3 regions of the Streptomyces sp. NPDC055013 genome follow, and region 3 is predicted to be linked to each of the others. Evidence: riboswitches for the same ligand, from Rfam matches in the RefSeq annotation. Region 3 holds a riboswitch; each other region holds the start of a gene.
The links. Region 3 has a riboswitch for cyclic di-AMP ahead of ACWGDB_RS37570 (M23 family metallopeptidase). Riboswitches for the same ligand answer to the same signal wherever they lie in the genome.

Region 1 (7,404 bases), on a different contig from region 3:
CGCGGCGCCCCTGCTGACCGCCTGCGGAAGCGACGCGCATCCCGGTGCGGCGGCCGTCGTGGGCGGCCAGCGGATCACCGTCGCGCAGCTGGAGGACCGGGTCGGCGAGGTACGCGCCGCACAGCGCGAGGCCGTCCCCGACGACGCCCAGTACGCGCAGGTCATCGCCAAGTCCGGCACCCTCCCGCGGGACGTCCTGCACACCATGGTTCTCGACCAGGTGCTGCACCGGGCCGCCCAGGACGCGGGCGTGACCGTCACCCGCAAGGAGCTCCAGGAAATGCGCGGCGGCCTGGAGAAGCAGGTCGGTGGCGCCAAGGCGCTGGAGACGGCCTGGCTCCAGCAGTACGGCATCCCGCCGCAGCGCCTCGACGAGAACCTCCGCCTCCAGCTCGAGGCCCAGAAACTCGCCACCTCCCTCGGCACCGACACCGGCAAGCCCGCCTTCTGGAACGCCCTGGCCGAGGCGTCCAAGAAGCTCGACATCGACCTCAACCCGCGTTACGGCACCTGGGACGTCCAAAAGAGCGGGCGGGCGGACGCGAAGACGCCGTGGGTGCGCGAGGTGACGGCGACGGGGACGCAGCAGACGGCGTAGCGGCGGGGCAGCCGCGCTGCCTGTGGACAACTCGGGGCGCTGTCGGTGACGTGGGTTACGTTCGGATCGTGAACGCAACCAGTCCCGAAGCCGCCCCCGGCCGCATCGTCCTGCTCACCACCAGCCACCGTGTCGCGCCCGGCCTGCTGTCCTGGCCCGCCTGGCAGGCGCTGCACGCGGCCGACCGTGTGCTGTGCGCGGACGGCGCGCACCCCCAGCTGCCGTATCTGCGCGAGGCAGGCATAGCGGTCGACGAGAACGCTCCGACCGCCGAGCAGCTGATCGACGCGTGCGGAGGCGGCCGCACGGTCGTGGTCGTGGCGACGGGCGAGGGCGAGCCGGCCCTGACGGACGGCCTGGCACGCCTCGCGGGCTCCGGACGCGTCAGCATGCCGGACCTGGAACTGCTCCCCGCCTCCTACGACCTGCCCGGCGCCCGACTCCTCGACCTGGTCCAGGTCATGGACCGCATCCGCCTAGAGTGCCCGTGGTCCTCCCAGCAGACCCACAAGGGCCTCGCGAAGTACGGCATCGAGGAGGCCTACGAACTCGTCGAGGCGATCGAGGACGGCGACCGCGACGAACTCCGCGAGGAACTGGGCGACGTCCTGCTGCAGGTCGTCTTCCATGCCCGGATAGCCGAGGAGGACCCGGAGTCCCCCTTCTCCATCGACGACGTGGCCGGCGGCATCGTCACCAAGCTCATCCACCGCCACCCGCACGTCTTCGGCGACGAGACGGCGACGACCCCCGAGGAGGTCAAGGAGCACTGGCTGCGCACGAAGGCGGCGGAGAAGCAGCGCGAGTCGGTGACGGACGGAATCCCGCTGGGACAGCCGGGCCTGGCACTGGCCGCGAAGCTGGCCTCCCGGGTGCGTACGGCAGGCCTGGAGGTGCCCCTGCCGACGGGGGACGGCCTCGGCTACGAGCTCCTCGCGATGGCGGTCCGCGCGGAGGCCGCCGGGGTGGACCCGGAGGCGGCCCTGAGAGTCGCGGCTCGGACCTACCGGGACGCGGTGCGGGCCGCCGAGGGGGTGTCCCCTCAGTAGGGAGAGAGGGGCCGGTGACAGGGCGACGGGGGCCGGAACAGGGAGCGGGGGCCGGACTGGCAACGGATACCGTCAGGGAGTGACCAACCAGCCCACCCCCACCGGCACCACACCCGGCCCCACCGACCCTCCCGACCTCTTCACCTGGGAGTTCGCGACCGACCCGTACCCCGCCTACGCCTGGCTCCGCGAGCACGCCCCGGTCCACCGGACCCGGCTGCCCAGCGGCGTGGAGGCCTGGCTGGTCACCCGGTACGCCGATGCCAAGCAGACCCTCGCCGACAACCGGCTCTCCAAGAACCCGGCCCACCACGACGAGCCCGCGCACGCCAAGGGCAAGACCGGCATCCCCGGGGAACGCAAGGCCGAGCTCATGACGCATCTGCTCAACATCGACCCGCCGGACCACACCAGGCTGCGCAGGCTCGTCTCCAAGGCCTTCACGCCCCGCAGGGTCGCCGAGTTCGAGTCTCGGGTGCAGGAGCTCACGGACCGTCTGATCGACCAGTTCGCGGCGAAGGGGAGCGCCGACCTCATCCACGAGTTCGCCTTCCCGCTCCCCATCTACGCCATCTGCGACTTGCTCGGCGTCCCCCGCGAGGACCAGGACGACTTCCGGGACTGGGCGGGCATGATGATCCGCCACCAGGGCGGCCCTCGCGGCGGTGTCGCACGGTCGGTGAAGAAGATGCGCGGCTATCTGGCCGACCTCATCCACCGCAAGCGGGAAGCCCTGCCCGAGGAACCCACGCCCGGTGAGGACCTCATCTCCGGTCTCATCCGGGCCTCCGACCACGGAGAGCACCTCACCGAGAACGAGGCCGCTGCGATGGCCTTCATCCTCCTTTTTGCCGGTTTTGAGACGACCGTGAATCTGATCGGCAACGGCGTCTACGCGCTGCTCACCCACCCCGAGCAACGCGCCCGCCTGCAGACGTCCCTCGCCGCCGAGGAGACCGGCCTCCTCGAAACCGGTGTGGAGGAACTCCTGCGCTACGACGGCCCCGTCGAGCTCGCCACCTGGCGTTTCGCCACCGAGCCGCTCACCATCGGCGGGCAGGACATCGCGGCCGGCGACCCCGTTCTCGTCGTCCTGGCCGCCGCCGACCGTGACCCGGAGCGGTTCGCCGACCCCGACGTCCTCGACCTCGGTCGCCGCGACAACCAGCACCTCGGCTACGGCCACGGCATCCACTACTGCCTCGGCGCCCCGCTGGCCCGACTGGAGGGCCAGACGGCTCTCGCCACGCTCCTCACCCGTCTCCCGGATCTCCGACTCGCCGTGGATCCGGGGGAGTTGAGGTGGCGCGGAGGTCTCATCATGCGCGGGCTGCGTACACTTCCGGTGGATTTCACACCAGTTGAGTGAGTGCGTCCACCCAGTCAAACGTGACACGCGCTCAATTTTGTGATCTTCACGTGATCTACGCGGCATTAACTTGTGACAAGTGATCGTCTGCCTATACGTTCACGGATCAACGACGGCGTCGAGGTTTCATGCGCCGCGGTCACTGCTGCCTCGTGAAAGGTCCCCGCATGCTCTCCGGGAACGGTCGTCACCGTCGCCCCCGTCAGGCCCCGGCTCTCCTCGTCGCGGCCGGAGTGACCGGGTCCGCCATCGCCATCCCGCTGCTCGGCGCCACGAGCGCCGGCGCAGCCGACGGCAGCGTGTGGGACAAGGTGGCCGAGTGCGAGAGCGGCGGCTCCTGGAGCACGGACGAGGGCAACGGGCGCTACGGCGGCCTGCAGCTGACCCAGGACGACTGGGAGCAGTACGGCGGCCTCGACTACGCCCCGCGCCCCGACCTGGCGAGCCGCTCCCAGCAGATCGCCGTGGCGCAGGCCCTCCTCGCCGACCAGGGAACCAAGCCCTGGGGTACCTGTGCGGTGCTCAACGGGCTCACCCCGAAGAACGGTTTGGTCGACCTCGACACCGGAGTGGAGGACGACTCGCCCTCCGAGGTGTCCGGATCCTCCGGCTTGCTCGATTCGTCCGACTCGTCGAGTTCGTCCAATTCGTCTGACCCTTCGGGTTCCTCGAACTCGTCGGACGCGACCGACGGCCCGTCGAGCTCGTCGAGTGAATCCCCCAGCGCTTCGTCCGAATCGCCCCGGGATTCATCCTCTTCTCCCTCTTCCTCCCCTTCCTCGTCGTCCAAGGCGGACAGCTCGGCGAAGCCTGACGCGTCACCTGACGGCAAGGCCTCGCAGTCGCCCGACAGCTCTCCCGTGGAGACCTCGGACGGGGACAATCAGGACAACTGGGTGCAAGATGTGGGCGCCTGGAGCCTCGTCGACACCAGTGCGTTCACCGGCGAGGACGCCGGCGCGGGTCGTCACCGTGGGTCCAGTGCCGACGAGAGTGAGGCCGCCGACCCGGCCGCCGGGACCTCCGGCCGCCATGCCTCGTACAAGGTCCGCGCCGGCGACACTCTGGCCTCCATCGCCGACTCCCTTGACCTCGACGGCGGGTGGCGGGCGCTGTACGACGCGAACGAGGGCGCCATCGGCGGCGATGCGAACGACATCGCCCCCGGTCAGACCCTGGACGTCCCCGTCGAATAAGGGCCGAACGGGGCGAAAAGCAGCGGGAGTTCGCGTCACCTTTCGCACCTGAATGTCCGTTTTGAATGCAGTGAGAGATAGATCTCAGAAGCCCTGATCGTCTTTGTAATTCCGGGAATCGGGTGTCTACGGTCGTGATCGCTCGTCACCGCGAGCCCCGGCTGCCGCAACGCCGAATCCTGCCAGCGGCCGCACGGGAACAGTCGTCGCGTCAAGCGCCGTAGGCAGGAGCGGGGGACCCAAGGTAAGTGCCGGGTCCGGCAGTTGAGGCCCTTCGGGGCCGCACGCCGGAGCCGGCTCGGGGTGAAGCCGCGCAACGCGAGCCGAAAGGCAGACGAGCGCGGCCGGGCAACTCAACCGGCCCGAACCCGACAGCTCACCTCGCAGGCGTCGGTGAGGGGATCCACCATGCTGTTTTCCAGCAAGGGCAAGCACCGTCGTCCGTCCAAGGCCGCTCGCGCCATAGCCGTCGTCGGCGTCACCGGCGCCGCCGCCGTCGCCGCCCCGCTGATGGCGGCCGGCAGCGCCTCCGCCGCCACCGCCTCCGAGTGGGACGCCGTCGCCCAGTGCGAGGCCGGCGGCAACTGGTCCATCAACACCGGCAACGGCTACTACGGCGGTCTGCAGTTCTCCGCCTCCACCTGGGCCGCGTACGGCGGCACGGCGTACGCCGCCACCGCCGACAAGGCCACCAAGGCCCAGCAGATCGAGATCGCCGAGAAGGTCCTCGCGGGCCAGGGCAAGGGCGCCTGGCCGCACTGCGGCACCGGCCTGTCGAGCGCCGCGTACAGCGGCTCCGGCTCCTCGCAGAGCACCGAGTCCGCCCCCCGCGCCACCGAGGAGCAGCCGGCCTCCCGCTCCGCCGAGCGTCCGGCGGCCGAGAAGAAGTCGACCAAGACCGTCACCACCCCGACCGGCAAGAAGGTCAAGAAGGGCGACGGCGAGTACAAGGTCGCCACGGGTGACACCCTCAGCTCGATCGCCGCGGAGAAGAAGGTCAAGGGCGGCTGGGAGAAGCTCTTCCAGCTGAACAAGGACATCGTCGAGGACGCCGACCTGATCTACCCGGGTCAGCAGCTGCACCTGAAGTAATACGCGGCCACCAGCTGAACCACAGGGCCCTCACATCCGTGGAACTCATATTGAAGACCTCGTGAGGGTCACCCCCGTCCCCCACGGGCTCCCCGCTCCGGTGCGTGTTCCCCCGTACGCACCGGGGCGGGGCTTTTTCTTTCCCTGTTGGTCACCCACCCTTTGTTCCGGTAGGGAACAATGGGTACGGTTCGGTCCTGTCCACGGGACGGTCGGTCGGCTGCCGATGTCCCCGGGGCGGTTAGGCTCTAGTCGCAAGGCTCACAGCCCCGCACCACCAGCGACACAGTGCTTCACATCCCAAGAAGGAGATACTCGTGCCGTCCATCGACGTCGTCGTAGCCCGGGAAATCCTGGACTCCCGAGGCAATCCCACGGTCGAGGTCGAGGTCGGCCTCGACGACGGCAGCACGGGTCGTGCCGCCGTTCCGTCCGGCGCTTCGACGGGCGCCTTCGAGGCCATCGAGCTCCGCGACGGTGACTCGAACCGCTACCTCGGCAAGGGCGTGGAGAAGGCCGTCCTCGCCGTCATCGAGCAGATCGGCCCGGAGCTCGTCGGCTACGACGCCACCGAGCAGCGCCTGATCGACCAGGCGATGTTCGACCTGGACGCCACCGACAACAAGGGCTCCCTCGGCGCCAACGCCATCCTCGGCGTCTCGCTCGCCGTCGCCCACGCCGCCTCCGAGGCCAGCGACCTCCCGCTGTTCCGCTACCTGGGCGGCCCCAACGCGCACCTGCTGCCGGTGCCGATGATGAACATCCTGAACGGCGGCTCGCACGCCGACTCCAACGTGGACATCCAGGAGTTCATGATCGCCCCGATCGGCGCGGAGTCCTTCTCCGAGGCCCTGCGCTGGGGCGCCGAGGTCTACCACACGCTGAAGAAGGTCCTGAAGAGCAAGGGTCTGGCCACCGGCCTCGGCGACGAGGGCGGCTTCGCCCCGAACCTCGGTTCCAACCGCGAGGCCCTCGACCTCATCCTGGAGGCGATCAAGGAGGCCGGCTACACCCCCGGCGAGCAGATCGCCCTCGCGCTCGACGTCGCCGCGTCCGAGTTCTACAAGGACGGCGTCTACACCTTCGAGGGCAAGGACCGCTCGGCCGCCGAGATGACCGAGTACTACGCGGAGCTCGTCGACGCGTACCCGCTCGTCTCCATCGAGGACCCGCTGTTCGAGGACGACTGGGACGGCTGGAAGACCATCACCGACAGGCTCGGTGACAGGGTCCAGCTCGTCGGCGACGACCTGTTCGTCACCAACCCCGAGCGCCTCGCCCGCGGCATCGACGAGGGCGCGGCCAACGCCCTGCTGGTGAAGGTGAACCAGATCGGCTCCCTCACCGAGACGCTGGACGCCGTCGAGCTGGCCCAGCGCAGCGGCTTCAAGTGCATGATGTCCCACCGCTCCGGCGAGACCGAGGACGTCACCATCGCCGACCTGGCCGTCGCCACCAACTGCGGCCAGATCAAGACCGGCGCCCCGGCCCGCTCCGAGCGCGTCGCCAAGTACAACCAGCTGCTGCGCATCGAGGAGATCCTCGACGACGCGGCGGTGTACGCCGGCCGCAGCGCGTTCCCGCGCTTCAAGGGCTGACCTGGCCGAGCCCAACCTTGGGTGAGCCTTAGCCAGTCGTACGTACGTCCCCGTACTCGGTCCCGTACCGTGTGCGGGGACGTACGCATGTGAAACGGGAGGCGGGACATGGCCGTCAAGGATCGGGACCGGTTCTCCACCGCGACCAGGATCCGGTTGCTCGGCGAGCAGACGGCGGCCCGCGTCTACCGCTCCCAGACCAAGCGGCAGGCCCGGCGCTCCAGGCTCACCGGACGTGCCGCGCTGCTCGCGCTGGTCGTCTGCTCCATGGTCGTGGCGCTCGCCTACCCGATAAGGCAGTACGTCTCCCAGCGCGCCGAGATCGCCGACATGCAGCGGGAGAAGGAAGAGGCCGCCCAGCGGGTCGAGGAACTGCGCGACGTCAAGGCACGCTGGCAGGACGACGCCTACGCCGAGCAGCAGATCCGGCTGCGGCTGCACTATGTGATGCCGGGGGAGACCGGCTACGTCGTGATCGACCCGGACGCGGCCAAGCAGTCGC
Region 2 (7,404 bases), on a different contig from region 3:
CATCAAGGGCACGATCGCCAACCCGGCGGGCCTCGACATCGAGACCCTGCTGGCGGCACGGGACGCGCACGGCACGGTCGACCGGGCGGCGCTGCGGCCCGGCGACCGCGAACTGCCGGGTGACGCCTGGCTGTCGGCCGAGACGGAGGTGCTGGTTCCGGCAGCCGTCTCGTACGTGATCGACGCCGCCAACCAGGGGCGGATCACCGCCCGCTGGATCGCCGAGGCGGCCAACATGCCGGTACGGCCGGAGGCGGAGGAGCTGCTGGCCGCGCGGGGCGTCACCGTGCTGCCGGACGTCGTGGTCAACTCGGCCACGAACGCCTGGTGGTGGTGGACGCTGTTCGGCGACGTCGGTCCGGACGCGGACGATGCCTTCGCCCACACACGGCGCTCGATGCGCGCCCTGACCGACCTCACCCTGGCCCGGGCCGAGACCGACGGGACGACGCCCCGGGCCGCCGCGCACGCGATCGCGGAGGACCGGTTGCCGGTGATCGCCGAGCGGTTCGGTCAACTCCGGTGACCGCAAGGGCCCCGGGCCCCGACTCGGCCTCGGCCCGGGAACGGCCGCTGCAAGCCTTAGGGTGGCCGAGTGGCAAGAGTGCGGTTGAGCGTGGCGGAGCGGCGTGAGGAGTTGCTGCGTGCCGCCGTGGAGCAGATAGAGGCGCGGGGCGTGGCGGCGGTCAGGATCGCCGACGTGGCCGCGGCGCTCGGGGTGAGCAACGCGCTGGTGCTCTATCACTTCGCCACGAAGGAGAAGCTGGTCGCCGCCGCGTTCACGTACGCGGCCCAGGGCGACCTGGCCCGTCTGCGACGGGTCCTCGGGCGTCGTACGACGGCGCTGCGCCGACTGCGGGCGGCCGTGCGCTGGTACGCGCCGACCGGCCAGGCCAAGGGCTGGCGGCTGTGGATCGAGGGCTGGGCGGCGGCGCTGCGCGAACCCGCGCTGCAGGAGGTCACGCGGGACCTGGACCGGCAGTGGAAGGCCGCCATCGCCGAGGTCATCGCGGAGGGCGTGGCCGCGGACGAGTTCCGCTGCCCGGATCCCATGGGTGCGGCCCTGCGCCTGACGGCCCTCCTGGACGGGCTCGCCGTGCAGATGACGTCGTACCGCGGCGCGGTCTCACGCGCGCGTGCCCAGGAGTGGGTGGACGAGGCGCTCGCCCGGGAACTGGGGCTGGAGCGGGAGGCGTTGACGGCGTTGTCGCGCTGACGCCGGCGCATGTGTGGGCCGTACCGATCACACGTCGGCACGGCCCACACCTGCACGTCACCGCGAACCCGATGGCGAACCGCTCTCAAGCCACCGATTCGATCCGCATCTTGATGTCGTCCGGGGACAACGCGCCCTTGGCCGTGACGTGGTCCCCCGACGACTCGCCCCGCAGGCGCCGCCCGATCCAGGGCACCAGGTACTCGCGGGCCCATTGGACGTCGTCGCGGCGGATGTCGAGGGTGCCGCGGGGCGGGAGCGGCGGCCAGGGCTGGTCCGGGTCGGCCGGGACCTCCAGGCCGAGCACCTGGCCCGCGCGCAGCGCCACGCGCGTGTGCCCCTCGGGAGACAGGTGGAGCCGGTCGTGGTCCCAGGCCCGGCGGTCCTGAACGGTCTTCAGGGACCACAGGTCGAGGACCGGGCACCCGTACCGGTCGGCGATGGCCCGCACATGACCGTTGTACGTGGCGATCTTGCCGCGCAGATGTCTCAGCACGGGCACGCCACGGGTGTCGAAACCGGTCGTCACCATGACGGTGCCGACCTCGCAGGTGAGCCGGGCGATCGCCCGCTCGAAGCGCTCGGCGACCTCGTCGGGATCGGTGCCGGGCCGGATGATGTCGTTGCCGCCCGCACAGAACGAGACCAGGTCCGGGGCCAGTTCGGCGGCCTTCGGAAGCTGGTCCTCGACGATCTGGTCGAGCAGTTTGCCGCGCACGGCGAGGTTCGTGTAGTTGAAGTCGCCCTCGGGTCGTCGGTCCGCGAGCAGGACCGCGAACCGGTCGGCCCAGCCGACGAACGCCCCGTCGGGGCCGGGGTCGCCGACGCCCTCGGTGAAGCTGTCCCCCACCGCAACGTACGACCCGATCACTGATCTGCTGTCACTCTTCGAATCGTCTGCCACATCGGCCCATGATTCACCTTCGAATGTGACCTACGCGACCGTAGGACGGGGTTGACGATCGGTGAGATAAGCCACTCCTAAAGTGTTCACCAAACGTGGAATAACCCTCTGATCAGGGGTGTTGTGGGCGCAACCGCCACACAGCCCTCTGTACGCAGACCGAAGGCCGGACCCGGGGATCGGGGTCCGGCCTTCGGCAGCGTGTCAGGCAGGTTGTTGCGCGGCAGGCGTCAGCCGATGGAGACGCCCTTCGAGCGGAGGTAGGAGACCGGGTCCAGGTCCGAGCCGTAGTCCGGGGTGGTGCGGATCTCGAAGTGGAGGTGCGGGCCGGTGACGTTGCCGGTCGCGCCGGAGAGGCCGATCTGCTGGCCCGCCGTCACGGACTGGCCGCTGGAGACGGACAGCGAGGACAGGTGGGCGTACTGGGCGTAGTGGCCGTCGGCGAGCTGGATGACGACCTGGTTGCCGTACGCGCCGCCCCAGCCGGCCGAGACGACGGTGCCCGCGCCAACTGCCTTCAGCGGGGTGCCGGTCGGGGCGGAGAAGTCGACGCCGGTGTGGTAGCCGCTGGACCACATGCTGCCCGCCACCTTGTAGGCGGTGCCGAGGGTGGCGCCGTCGAGGGGGGCGGAGAAGCCGCTGGAGGCGCTGGTGTTCTCGGCGCTCTGCGCGGTGGTGGTGGTCTTCGACGCGGCGGGCTTGGACGCCGAGGACTTCGAGGCGGTCGCGTCCGAGGACGACTTCGAAGGCGCGGAGGAGGAGGGCGCGGACGAGGACTTGGGGGCGCTCGTCTCGGCCTTCTTGCCGCCGATGGTGAGCTTCAGACCCGGGTGGATCAGCGCCGGGTCCGTGCCGACGGCCTCACGGTTGTCGGCGTAGAGCTTCTTCCAGCCACCGCTGACGTTCTGGTCGTCGGCGATCTTCGCAAGGTAGTCGCCGACCTTGACCGAATAGGTCCGCGCATCCGCCTTCTTGTCGGTGGCCTTCTTCTCTGCCTTCTTCGCGGCGACCGGAGCGGACTGAACGGCCTTTTTCGAAACGGACTGAGAAGGAGCGGCGTGGGCGCCGGTGGCTCCGATGAGCGGGAGAGCGAGAGCGGCGCCACCGGTTCCGGCGACGGCGATGGAGCGGGTGAAGCGCAGGGACTTCGGGCGGCGATGCTTACCCTTCGCGGGCATGGCGAATTCCTCTCCGGCGCCTGCGAGGTGAGCTGTCGGGTGCGGGCTGGAGATGCCCGGCCGCGTCGGGACGCGACTTGACCCCAAGCCGTTCCGGAGACCGGAACAGGCGGTTGTACCTGTGGGTCCCCCGCTCCTGCCGGGTACGGGTGAGTTAGCGCGGGATCCGGTCGGCGGCAGGATTAGGCGTCCGTCCGGATTGGTGTGGAACGTAAGCGAGAAAGACGCACGGGAACAAGTGAGGGGTTCCGTCCGAATGCGTTCCTGTTGATCCCTTGTGGGAATTACCGGTCACACTCCGTGAATTGTCGGGACGTCGTCCGACTCAAAACCCCTCGAAAAGCACGTGAATTACGTGGACATGACGAGCGACGCACGGTCACGAATATGACGCTCCTCACGTGACACTTCTCCAGCTCCCTTTACTCCAGAGCGAGTTGGAATGAAGGCGCCAATTCGGACAGAACTCCTAGATGCGACGCAGTCGGATATCCGTCGCATCAAGGTCGCCGCGTAGGCCGGTGCGAAGTCCGTGATGCACCAATACAGAACCTCGGCGAATTTCGCCCGTTCCAAGGCATTCGTCCGATGCTGTCGGGCCGAAGGCGCGCAGTCGCAGCACCGGGGCGGGTTCGCCAAAACTCTGGGCCCGGAGCCAGGCCAGGGCGACCGTCTCGTCACCGAGCACGTACTGCACCGCACCGAGGCCGCCCGCCGGAGGCCGCAGCCGATAGAGGTCGCCGCGTTGCACCACGGGCCGGATCTGCTTGTGGAGCGTCACCCACTCCCGCGCCTCGGCGAGCGCAGGGAGGCGGCCCGGTGGTTGAGCATGGCGTTCGGGCTGTCGGTGACCCAGGCGGCCATGGCCCTTGCCGGGTGGATCTGGCTGAAGCCGTGCTGGATCGCGAGCCGGTCGAGAGGGTCGGCGTTGTCCGAGGTCCACACCTGGTCGGTACGGCGGCGCGCGCCGATGTCGATCCGTCCGCCGCCGCCCGAGCAGGACTCGAAGGCGACGCCGGGGTGAGCGGCGCGAGCCGGTCCAGCAGGCCGTACGGAGCACGCACATGGTCGACCCAGAGGTACTCTTGGACGTCGTCGCGCGCGGGATTCAGTACGAGCTGATTGCGAAGTTCTGTCCGATTCCGCTCCGTTTAATATCGAATCCATTCCAGATGGGCGCGATACAACTCACTGTCCGCATTGACCATTTCTGGTTCGGCCCAGATGCCGAACTGCATGCCGAGCGCGTGCGCGTACTCGGCAAGCGGCTCGAGCCCGGACGGGAAGCGGTCGGGGTTGGGGGTCCAGTCGCCGAGCCCGGCGCGGTCGCTGATGCGCTTCCCGAACCAGCCGTCGTCGACGACGAGCAGCTCCACGCCGACGGCCGCGGCACGCCGCGCGAGCAGGCTCTACTGCTCCTCGGAGATGTCGAACTCCGTTGCCGCCCAGGAGTTGAAAAGCACCGGCCGGCCCCGGTCCGCGTTCGGGATCACGTACGCGCGCTGGTACGCATGCCAGGCGCGGCTGGCCCCGCCGAAGCCGCCGTCGCTCCACAGGCCGGCGAAGACGGGCGTCGTGAAGGACTCCCCCGTCGCGAGGCGCAGCAGGACGGAGGTAGACCTCGCCGCGCTCCTCGGTGGCGTCGTGTCGAGCGCAACCAACCCAGGGCAAATGCTGATGCCCGGTGTGTCCGCGACGGCTGCCGATGACCTTCTCCCCATAGGTGAGGGGTCCGTGCAACTGGGACAACTGCCGGCCCTCCGGGTTGGGCAACGCCCAGGTGACCGAGTCAGCGCGCAGCAGCTCCAGGACGGGTCCCTGGTCGTCCAGGGTCACCCAGCGCTCCACGACGCCCGCGCGCATCCGGTAGTGCAGGGTGACGTTCAGCCCGCCGTCACGAAAGCGCAACCGCAGCTCGTCGCCCTCGGTCTCGTACCGCTCGAACGCCCACTCGGTACCACGCCGCTCGTCGGTGCGCACGGACAGGGCGGGTCGTACGAAGCGGGGCCGCCCTCGACCAGGTACTCCTCGCGGCCCTCGATCGGGGACTCGAAGGGCCGGTACTCGGGCAGCGGGCGTAGGGCGAGGGCGATGCGCGGCCTCCAGTGGAGATGCGGAGCTCGTGGGCGTCCGTCAGGTGGACGGCATAACTGCTGGTCGGCCCGCAGAGGAGCCACATACGGCCGTTGCCGGAGATCTCCAGCATCAAGCCCTCACAGATCTAAAACATACACGAACAGATACCGCCAAATATCAACATAATCAAGAGTCCGGCCATCCCGAGGCAACGCCTGTGGACAACTCCTTGGCCCAGGAAGCCATGTCGTATCGTCGAGTGCGCACCCCGTCGGCCGCATCGCCGAGCCGCGTCGACGGGGCCGACTGGGAGGAGCCCCCGTGACGCAGCAGATCCCGTCGACCGAGCCCGAGCTGGCCGGAGTTCGCAACTTTCGTGATGTGGGCGGACTGCCGACCGTGGACGGACGGCGGGTGCGACACGGGGTTCTGTTCCGCAGCGGCCACCTCGCGCACGCGACCGAGGACGACGCGGCCTTCCTCGACACCCTTGGGCTGCACACGATCTTCGACTTCCGCAACGCGGCCGACCAGAAGCTCGAAGGCGCCGACGTGGAGCTGCGGGGCGTACGCAATGTGAACCTGCCGCTGTCCGACCCCGCGGACGGTGCCGAGTTCTGGAAGATGGTCCGGGACGGCAACCTCGACCAGCTTCGCGAGATCCTGGCCGACGGCAAGGGCGCCGGCCGGATGATCGCCTCCTACCGCATGATCATCAAGGAGCGCACCGCCGAGCACTCCCAGGTGCTGCACTCCCTCGCGCAGGACAGCGTCCCGGCCCTGATGCACTGCGCGGCCGGCAAGGACCGCGCCGGCCTGTCCATCGCCGTGACGCTGCTCGCCCTCGGCGTCGAGCGCGAGGCGATCGTCGCCGACTACCTGGAGTCGAACGCCAAGCACCGCCGCTACAAGGTGCGCCGCAGCGGCAGCGACGCCTCGGCCTACTCGCCCGAGGTCATGGAGCTGCTCAGCCCCCTGTTCGACGCGCGGGCCGAGTATCTGACGGCGGCCCTCGACACGATCGACGAGGCTTGGGGCGGCGTCGACACCTACCTGGAGCAGGGCCTGCGGCTCACCCCGGAGACCCGGGAGCGGCTGCGGGAGCGGCTGCTCGACTGACGCCGAGCGGCCCCCTCCCGGCTACTTCTGTGCGCCCATCTCGAACAGCAGGTAGATGAACGCCGCGAAGACGTGCCCCACCGCGATGTAGATGATGAGCCGTACCCACAGGGCGCGCGGGAACTTCTCCTCCATGTTGCTCATGGCGTCTCTCCAGGGGTGGGGCCCAGACACAGTGTGGCCGTGGGGCTCTGCAGCAGGGTGTGGACGAACAGGAGCTCGACCCCGTCCTGGTCCAGGGCGGCGATCCGGTGCGGGGTGAGCGAGTCGAAGTGCGCGCTGTCACCGGGCGCGAGCCGGTGCGTGGCATCCCCGAGGCGCAGCCGCAGCCGCCCCTTGAGGACGTGGAGCCACTCCTCGCCGGGATGCACGCGCACGATGTCGCCCTGCGAGCCGTACGGCACGTGCACGCGCAGGGCCTGCATGCCACGCCCGGACGCGCCCGCCTGCCAGTACGTCCAGCCGCCGGCCGCGGTCGGCTCCATGTCGGCGGCACGCACCACGGCGTCCCGGTCGGCGACCGTCTCGCCGAGCAACTCGGAGACGGTCGTACCGTAGATGCGGGCGAGCGCGAGCAGCATCGGCAGCGAGGGCTGGCGCCGCCCGGTCTCCAGACGGGACAGATGCGCGGGCGACAGCCCGGCGGCGCGGGCCGCGGCCTCCAGGGTGAGGGAGGCACGGCGGCGCAGCGCGCGGAGCTGGGGCGCGACGGCCGGCAGGGCATCGACCGGCCCGGCCGCGTCAGCCTCGGCCCCGAGTCCCGGCTCGGGGCCGGTCTCGGGTTCTGGCTCGGTCTCGGGAGAGCTCATGCTCTCCATTCAGCCGGACATTTGCCTCTGCGGCAAACTTCTTGCCTCAGAGGCAAAAGCGCTCGCGGCCCCGGATGTCAGCGGTTGGCGACCGCCTGCTTG
Region 3 (7,404 bases):
CAGCGGCCTGCCGGCACTCGGTGTACCGCATGGCGGCCGGCGGGTCGTCGTTGCCCAGCGATCCGAAGTTGCCGTGGCCGTCGACCAGCGGGACGCGCATCGAGAAGGGCTGTGCCATGCGCACCAGGGCGTCGTAGATCGACGCGTCGCCGTGCGGGTGCAACTTACCCATGACCTCGCCGATGACGCGGGCGCACTTCACATAGCCGCGGTCGGGGCGCAGGCCCATCTCGTTCATCTGGTAGACGATGCGACGGTGCACCGGCTTGAGACCGTCGCGGGCGTCCGGCAGGGCGCGGGAGTAGATGACCGAGTACGCGTACTCGAGGAAGGAGCCCTGCATCTCGTCGACGACGTCGATGTCGAGGATCTTCTCCTCGTACGAGTCCTCGGGCGGCGGGTTCTTCGTGCTGCGGCGGGCCATCGCTGCCGGCTCCTCTGTTTCTGGTCGCTCGAGCGTTTGCGGATCTGACGCGGACCATTGTGGACCGCGGCACTGACAACCACCGACCAGGACCCGATGTTGGGCTCCGACCCGGCATCGCAGAAGTGTCGCCGACGCCGGGCCTCCCCCGCGACGGAGGGGAGGGGTGGGACACGAACATCATTGTCCGGGAGCGCGCTTGCGGCCGGCGGAGTCCAAGGCAAGCGCGCGCCGCGCGACCGTTCACTCGCCGGAGTGATCGGCGGGCGCCGTGCCAGGTCGCGGGGTGTACGAGCCCGCTCACGGCGTGTGGGAACGGCCGGCGTGTGCCGGGCCGGCCCCGTTCGACACGGTCGCGGGAGGGGACGGCGAGCCGTGCCTGAGGGCCGTCCCGCGCGTCGACGCGGGCCCGCGCTCACCCGCGTACCGGCACGGCGTTCTGACCGGGAACTTCGCCGACCCTTCGGACGCTGCATACAGTGGCAGGAACTGAGCACGAACCGCTCGACACAACGCAGTGCACGCGACCGGAAGGACACCTTGCCCATGGGTCACACGGCCACACCGGAGGCACAATCCGGCGGCCTCACCGCCACGGAGCACCGCCTGGCCAACGGCCTGCGCGTGGTGCTCTCCGAGGATCACCTCACGCCGGTCGCCGCGGTCTGCCTCTGGTACGACGTCGGCTCCCGCCACGAGGTCAAGGGCCGTACCGGACTCGCCCACCTCTTCGAGCACCTGATGTTCCAGGGCTCGAGCAGCGTGAAGGGCACGGGCCACTTCGAGCTCGTCCAGGGCGCGGGCGGCTCGCCGAACGGCACCACGAGCTTCGAGCGCACCAATTACTTCGAGACCATGCCCGCCCACCAGCTGGAGCTCGCGCTGTGGCTGGAGGCCGACCGCATGGGCAGCCTCCTGGTCGCGCTCGACGAGGAGGGCCTGGAAAACCAGCGCGACGTCGTCAAGAACGAGCGCCGCCAGCGCTACGACAACGTCCCGTACGGCACGGCGTTCGAGAAGCTGACCGCCCTGTCGTACCCCGACGGGCACCCCTACCACCACACGCCGATCGGTTCGATGGCCGACCTGGACGCGGCCGGCCTGGAGGACGCCCGCGCGTTCTTCCGCACCTACTACGCGCCCAACAATGCCGTGCTGTCGATCGTCGGCGACATCGACCCGGCGCAGACGCTCGCCTGGGTGGAGAAGTACTTCGGCTCCATCAAGTCCCACGACGGCAAGCCCGCGCCCCGCGACGGCTCGCTGCCCGACACCATCGGTGAGCAGCTGCGCGAGGTCGTCGAGGAGAACGTCCCCGCGCGCGCCATGATGGCCGCCTACCGGCTCCCGACGGACGGCACGCGCGAGTGCGACGCGGCCGACCTGGCGCTGACCGTCCTCGGCGGCGGCGAGTCCTCCCGCCTCTACAACCGGCTGGTACGCCGCGACCGTACGGCCGTGGCGGCCGGATTCGGACTGCTGCGCCTGGCCGGGGCGCCCTCCCTGGGCTGGCTGGACGTGAAGACGTCCGGTGACGTCGAGGTGCCCGTCATCGAGGCGGCCGTCGACGAGGAGCTCGCCCGATTCGCGCAGGAAGGCCCCACCGCCGAGGAGATGGAGCGCGCGCAGGCCCAGCTGGAGCGCGAGTGGCTGGACCGGCTCGGTACGGTCGCGGGCCGCGCCGACGAACTGTGCCGGTACGCCGTCCTGTTCGGCGACCCGCAGCTCGCCTTCACCGCCGTGCAGCGCGTCCTCGACGTCACCGCCGAGGAGGTCCAGGCGGTCGCCCAGGCCCGTCTGCGCCCCGACAACCGCGCGGTGCTGGTGTACGAGCCGGTCGCCGACGAGGCCGAGGACCTGGAAGCCGCCGCCGACGGGGCCGCACCCGCCGGGACCACCGACGAGAACGAGGAGTCGGCGCAGTGACCGAGCTCGCCAGCATGGAGTTCCATCCGCAGCCCCAGGCCGGCCAGGCCCGGCCCTGGGCGTTCCCGGCACCGGAGCGCGGCAAGCTGGACAACGGCCTGACGGTCCTGCGCTGCCACCGCCCCGGACAGAAGGTCGTCGCCGTCGAGGTCCTCCTGGACACGCCCCTGGAGGCCGAGCCGAAGGGCCTGGACGGCATCGCCACGATCATGGCGCGTGCCTTCTCGGAGGGCACCGACAAGCACACCGCGGAGGAGTTCGCCGCCGAGCTGGAGCGCTGTGGCGCCACGCTCGACGCGTACGCCGACCACCCCGGCGTGCGCGTCAGCCTCGAGGTGCCCGTCTCCCGTCTCCCGAAGGCCCTCGGCCTGCTCGCCGACGCGCTCAGGGCGCCCGGGTTCGAGGACGCCGAGGTCGAGCGCCTGGTGCGCAACCGCCTCGACGAGATCCCGCACGAGCTGGCCAACCCCTCGCGCCGCGCCGCGAAGGAGCTGTCCCGGCAGCTGTTCCCGGCGACCTCGCGCATGTCCCGCCCGCGCCAGGGCACCGAGGACACGGTCGCCGGCATCGACTCCGCCGGCGTCCGTGCCTTCTACGAGCGGCATGTGCGCCCGGCGACGTCCACCGTCGTGGTCGTCGGCGACCTCACCGGCGTCGACCTCGACGCCCTCCTCGGCGACACCCTGGGCGCCTGGACCGGTTCCCCGGCCCAGCCCCGGCCGGTCCCGCCGGTGACCGCGGACGACACCGGGCGCGTCGTCATCGTGGACCGCCCCGGCGCCGTCCAGACGCAGCTGCTGATCGGCCGTGTGGGCCCCGACCGGCACGACCGTGTCTGGCCCGCGCAGGTGCTCGGCACGTACTGCCTCGGCGGCACCCTCACCTCCCGCCTGGACAAGGTCCTGCGCGAGGAGAAGGGCTACACCTACGGTGTCCGCGCGTTCGGGCAGGTCCTGCGCTCCGCCCCGGACGGCTCGGGTGCGGCGATGCTCGCCATCAGCGGCTCCGTGGACACCCCGAACACCGGTCCCGCCCTGGACGACCTCTGGAAGGTCCTGCGCGGTGTCGCCGACGGGGGACTCACCGACGCCGAGCGGGACTTCGCCGTGCAGAACCTGGTCGGGGTGGCGCCGCTGAAGTACGAGACGGCCGCGGCCGTGGCGAGCACTCTGGCCGACCAGGTCGAGCAGCACCTGCCCGACGACTTCCAGGCGACGCTGTACCAGCAGCTCGCCGCGACCGGCACCGTCGAGGCCACCGCGGCGGCCGTGAGCGCCTTCCCGGTCGACCGTCTGGTGACGATCCTCGTCGGCGACGCGGCCGAGATCCGGGAGCCCGTCGAGGCCCTCGGCATCGGCGAAGTCAGCGTCGTGGCGGCCGAGTAGGGGACAGACGCGGCGCCGGAGTCGGCACGCGTGCGTAGGGGCCCTGGTGACGGAAGAGTCACCAGGGCCCCTTTATGCCCGAATTGAGGGAGAGGTTGCCTGTCTGACCTGTGGGATGCACTACAAAAGGCAGGATCCGTTTGGGGATTGAAAGATGCCCCGTTTAGCGTCTTCCGGGCTGTCCGTCAGGCACTGCGCCGCGCCCGCGGCACCGGACAGCCATCGCCGAGTCCCCGTAAGGCGCGAGCCAGGGGAGCCGGGGACCCATCGAAGTCCCTGGGGTGAATCGGACGCCCGCGCAGCCGCGAGGGGGTCCGTAGGAGACCTTCCTGCTCCGAACCCGTCAGCTAACCCGGTAGGCGAGAAGGAAGGAAAGGACCAGCCACTTCATGGCGTTCACCTGCGCCACCGGGAAGCGTCCCGCGGGGAAGCACCGTCGCCCCAGCCGCTTCGAGCGCACCACCGCCCGCGCCGCGGGCGTCGCCGCACTCACCGCCACCGGCGTCATCGGCACCCTGGCCGCCCCGGCGCTCGCCGCGGAACCGGCCGTCGAGCAGACCGGCCTGATCCCCGTCGTCGCCGTCGAGAACTCGATCGCCGACCAGATCGACGCCCAGGCCGCCGCCCAGGAGCAGGCCGCCAAGGAGGCCGCGGCCCGCAAGAAGGCCGCCGAGGAGGCCGCACGCAAGAAGGCGGCCGCGAAGGCGAAGAAGGAGCGCGAAGCCAAGGAGCGCGCCGCCCGCGAGGCCGAGCGCAAGCGCCTGCTGTCCTACGTCGCCCCGATCTCCGGCTCGTACGTCTCCACCGGCTACAAGGCCGGCGGCGCCGTCTGGTCCTCCGGCAGCCACACCGGCGTCGACTTCCACGCCGCGAGCGGCACCTCGGTCCACTCGGTGGCCTCCGGCACCGTCGTGGAGGCCGGCTGGGGCGGGTCGTACGGCAATCAGGTCGTGATCAAGATGAACGACGGTACGTACACCCAGTACGGCCACATGTCGTCCATATCCGTCTCGGTGGGACAGACGGTCACCCCCGGTCAGCAGATCGGCCTGTCCGGCGCCACCGGCAACGTCACCGGGGCGCACCTGCACTTCGAGGCCCGCACGACGCAGGAGTACGGCTCGGACATCGACCCCGTCGCCTACCTGCGCTCGCACGGTGTGAACATCTGACGCCCCACCGCTGACGCCCCGCGTCTTCCGAAAGCCCCGGCTCCCCGAGCCGGGGCTTTCGGCGTTTCGAACGACCCACTGTCCAAAAAATATCCATGGATTCCGGCCTCCCGTCGGAAATTCCCGCCGGTTGCAATAGAGTCACTCAACACACGTCATTCGTCGACGTTTCACGGGGATTAAGGCGGAGGTCGGTCATGCGTATTCCGGCGCACTCGGTATGCACCGCGATCCGGGACGACATCGTCGCCGGGGTCCACGCGCGCGGCGGCAGGCTCACCGAGGAACTCCTCGCCCGTCGCTACGGCGTCTCCCGCGTCCCCGTGCGCGAGGCCCTGCGCACCCTGGAGGCGGAGGGCTTCGTGGTGACCCGGCGGCACGCGGGCGCATGCGTCGCCGAACCGAGCGAACAGGAGGCCTCCGACCTGCTGGAGATGCGTGCCCTCCTGGAGCCGCTCGGCGCCTCCCGGGCCGCCCAGCGGCGCACCGAGGCCCATCTGAAGGTCCTGCGCGGTCTGGTCAGGCTGGGTCAGGAGCGGGCCAGGCGGGGAAACAGCGAGGATCTGCGCTCGCTGGGCGGCTGGTTCCACGAGACGCTGGCCCAGGCCTCCGGCAGTCCCGCCCTGACCTCGATGCTGACCCAGCTGCGCCACAAGATCGCCTGGATGTACGCAGTCGAGGCGCCGGTCGACCCCGTGGAGTCCTGGACCGAGCACGGCGCGATCGTGGACGCGGTGGCGCGCGGCGACGGCGAGCGCGCCCGCGCGATCACGGCGCTGCACGCCGAGCGCTCGATCTCCGCGCATCGGCTGCGCTTCGGCTCCCGCGGTGATCGCACGGAGCGTGTGAGGAATTCGCAACATCCCGTAAACATGCCGAGCCTGCGGCATTAACACGGGCGCCGTATACAAAGAGGGCATATTTGGAGGCGCGTAATTTCCGCTGCCCTTTTTCAGGCGTGCGGTAATTCTCGGGACGTCGGCCTCGAATAGCGGAACCGCTGCCCTCGAATCAGGACGCCGCCTGTCTGAAATCAGGACGCCGTCCGCCGAAAACAGCGAAGCCGCGCCCGCCGGAAAGGCGGACGCGGCTTCACCGCTTGGTGTGGAGTCCCGCTCAGGTCCTTCAGACCGTCTCGGGCAGCTCCTCGAGGCCCTCGGAGACCAGCTTCGCCAGACGGTCGAGGGCGGCGTCCGCACCCTCGGCGTCGGAGGCGAGGACGATCTCCTCGCCGCCCTGGGCGCCCAGGCCCAGAACGGCCAGCATGGAGGCCGCGTTGACGGGGTTGCCGTCGGCCTTGGCGATCGTCATCGGGACGCCTGTGGCCGTGGCGGCTCGGACGAAGATGGAGGCGGGGCGGGCGTGGAGACCCTCGGCCCAGCCGACGTTGACGCGGCGCTCAGCCATGTGATGCTGCCCTTCGGTGTTCAGGGTTGTCTAGACCAGTTTCCCACACCCGTGAAGCACGACGAAACTGGACGAACGTCTGACGAACGTCCCCTCCTGAGGTGACCGTCGGGTCGCGGCCTCGACCCCACGTACGTCCTGAACAGACTGCCTCGCGCCGTTGTCGTACGCGAGCCGTACTCTGGGCCCCATGCAGAGCGCCTCGGACAGGCACGCGTACCCCGCCCACTGGGAAGCCGACGTGGTGCTGCGCGACGGCGGCACCGCGCGCATCCGCCCCATCACCGTTGATGACGCCGAGCGCCTGGTCAGCTTCTACGAGCAGGTGTCGGACGAGTCGAAGTACTACCGCTTCTTCGCGCCCTACCCGCGACTGTCCGCAAAGGACGTCCACCGCTTCACGCACCACGACTTTGTGGACCGGGTGGGACTCGCGGCCACGGTGGGCGGCGAGTTCATCGCCACCGTACGCTACGACCGGATCGGCGCCGACGGAATGCCCGCGTCCGCGCCCGCCGACGAGGCCGAGGTCGCCTTCCTCGTCCAGGACGCCCACCAGGGCCGTGGCGTCGCCTCCGCCCTGCTCGAACACATCGGCGCCGTCGCCCGCGAGCGCGACATCCGCCGCTTCGCCGCCGAGGTGCTGCCGGCCAACAACAAGATGATCAAGGTGTTCACGGACGCCGGGTACACCCAGAAGCGCAGCTTCGAGGACGGCGTCGTCCGCCTGGAGTTCGACCTGGAGCCGACGGACCGCTCGCTCGCCGTGCAGTACGCGCGCGAGCAGCGCGCCGAGGGCCGGTCCGTGCAGCGGCTCCTGGTGCCCGGCTCCGTCGCCGTCATCGGCACGGGCCGCACCCCCGGCGGGGTGGGCCGAAGCGTCCTGGGCAACATCAGGGACGCCGGGTTTACGGGACGCCTGTACGCGGTGAACAGGGCGTTCCCGGAGGACCTCAAGGAACTCGACGGCGTGCCCGCGCACCGCTCCATGCGGGACATCGAGGAACAGGTCGACCTCGCGGTGGTCGCCGTGCCGGCCGCCTACGTCCCCGACGTGGTCGCCGAATGCGGAGAGCACGGCGTGCAGGGG

Region 1: linked by a shared signal. The riboswitch ahead of ACWGDB_RS29890 (transglycosylase family protein) and the one ahead of ACWGDB_RS37570 (M23 family metallopeptidase) in region 3 are both predicted to bind cyclic di-AMP.
Region 2: linked by a shared signal. The riboswitch ahead of ACWGDB_RS03905 (LysM peptidoglycan-binding domain-containing M23 family metallopeptidase) and the one ahead of ACWGDB_RS37570 (M23 family metallopeptidase) in region 3 are both predicted to bind cyclic di-AMP.

What each region holds. Positions count from the first base shown of each region.
Region 1 is NZ_JBSGVW010000029.1:50,148-57,551, forward strand. Features, by position in the region: gene ACWGDB_RS29870 (SurA N-terminal domain-containing protein) at 1-598, shown strand, start outside; gene ACWGDB_RS29875 (nucleoside triphosphate pyrophosphohydrolase) at 667-1,647, shown strand; gene ACWGDB_RS29880 (cytochrome P450 family protein) at 1,727-3,016, shown strand; gene ACWGDB_RS29885 (transglycosylase family protein) at 3,184-4,212, shown strand; cyclic di-AMP (ydaO/yuaA leader) riboswitch at 4,419-4,617, shown strand; gene ACWGDB_RS29890 (transglycosylase family protein) at 4,621-5,304, shown strand; gene eno (phosphopyruvate hydratase) at 5,622-6,902, shown strand; gene ACWGDB_RS29900 (FtsB family cell division protein) at 7,011-7,404, shown strand, end outside.
Region 2 is NZ_JBSGVW010000002.1:275,294-282,697, reverse strand. Features, by position in the region: gene ACWGDB_RS03920 (Glu/Leu/Phe/Val dehydrogenase dimerization domain-containing protein) at 1-526, shown strand, start outside; gene ACWGDB_RS03915 (TetR/AcrR family transcriptional regulator) at 596-1,216, shown strand; gene ACWGDB_RS03910 (SGNH/GDSL hydrolase family protein) at 1,302-2,087, opposite strand; gene ACWGDB_RS03905 (LysM peptidoglycan-binding domain-containing M23 family metallopeptidase) at 2,351-3,298, opposite strand; cyclic di-AMP (ydaO/yuaA leader) riboswitch at 3,303-3,460, opposite strand; partial or broken gene ACWGDB_RS03900 (alpha-galactosidase) at 3,768-5,504, opposite strand; gene ACWGDB_RS03895 (tyrosine-protein phosphatase) at 5,696-6,493, shown strand; gene ACWGDB_RS03890 (DUF6126 family protein) at 6,515-6,637, opposite strand; gene ACWGDB_RS03885 (helix-turn-helix domain-containing protein) at 6,634-7,302, opposite strand; gene ACWGDB_RS03880 (aspartate aminotransferase family protein) at 7,380-7,404, opposite strand, start outside.
Region 3 is NZ_JBSGVW010000047.1:42,429-49,832, reverse strand. Features, by position in the region: gene ACWGDB_RS37585 (DNA gyrase/topoisomerase IV subunit A) at 1-424, opposite strand, end outside; gene ACWGDB_RS37580 (M16 family metallopeptidase) at 971-2,350, shown strand; gene ACWGDB_RS37575 (M16 family metallopeptidase) at 2,347-3,735, shown strand; cyclic di-AMP (ydaO/yuaA leader) riboswitch at 3,949-4,111, shown strand; gene ACWGDB_RS37570 (M23 family metallopeptidase) at 4,125-4,907, shown strand; gene ACWGDB_RS37565 (GntR family transcriptional regulator) at 5,105-5,800, shown strand; gene ACWGDB_RS37560 (HPr family phosphocarrier protein) at 6,033-6,314, opposite strand; gene ACWGDB_RS37555 (bifunctional acetate--CoA ligase family protein/GNAT family N-acetyltransferase) at 6,505-7,404, shown strand, end outside.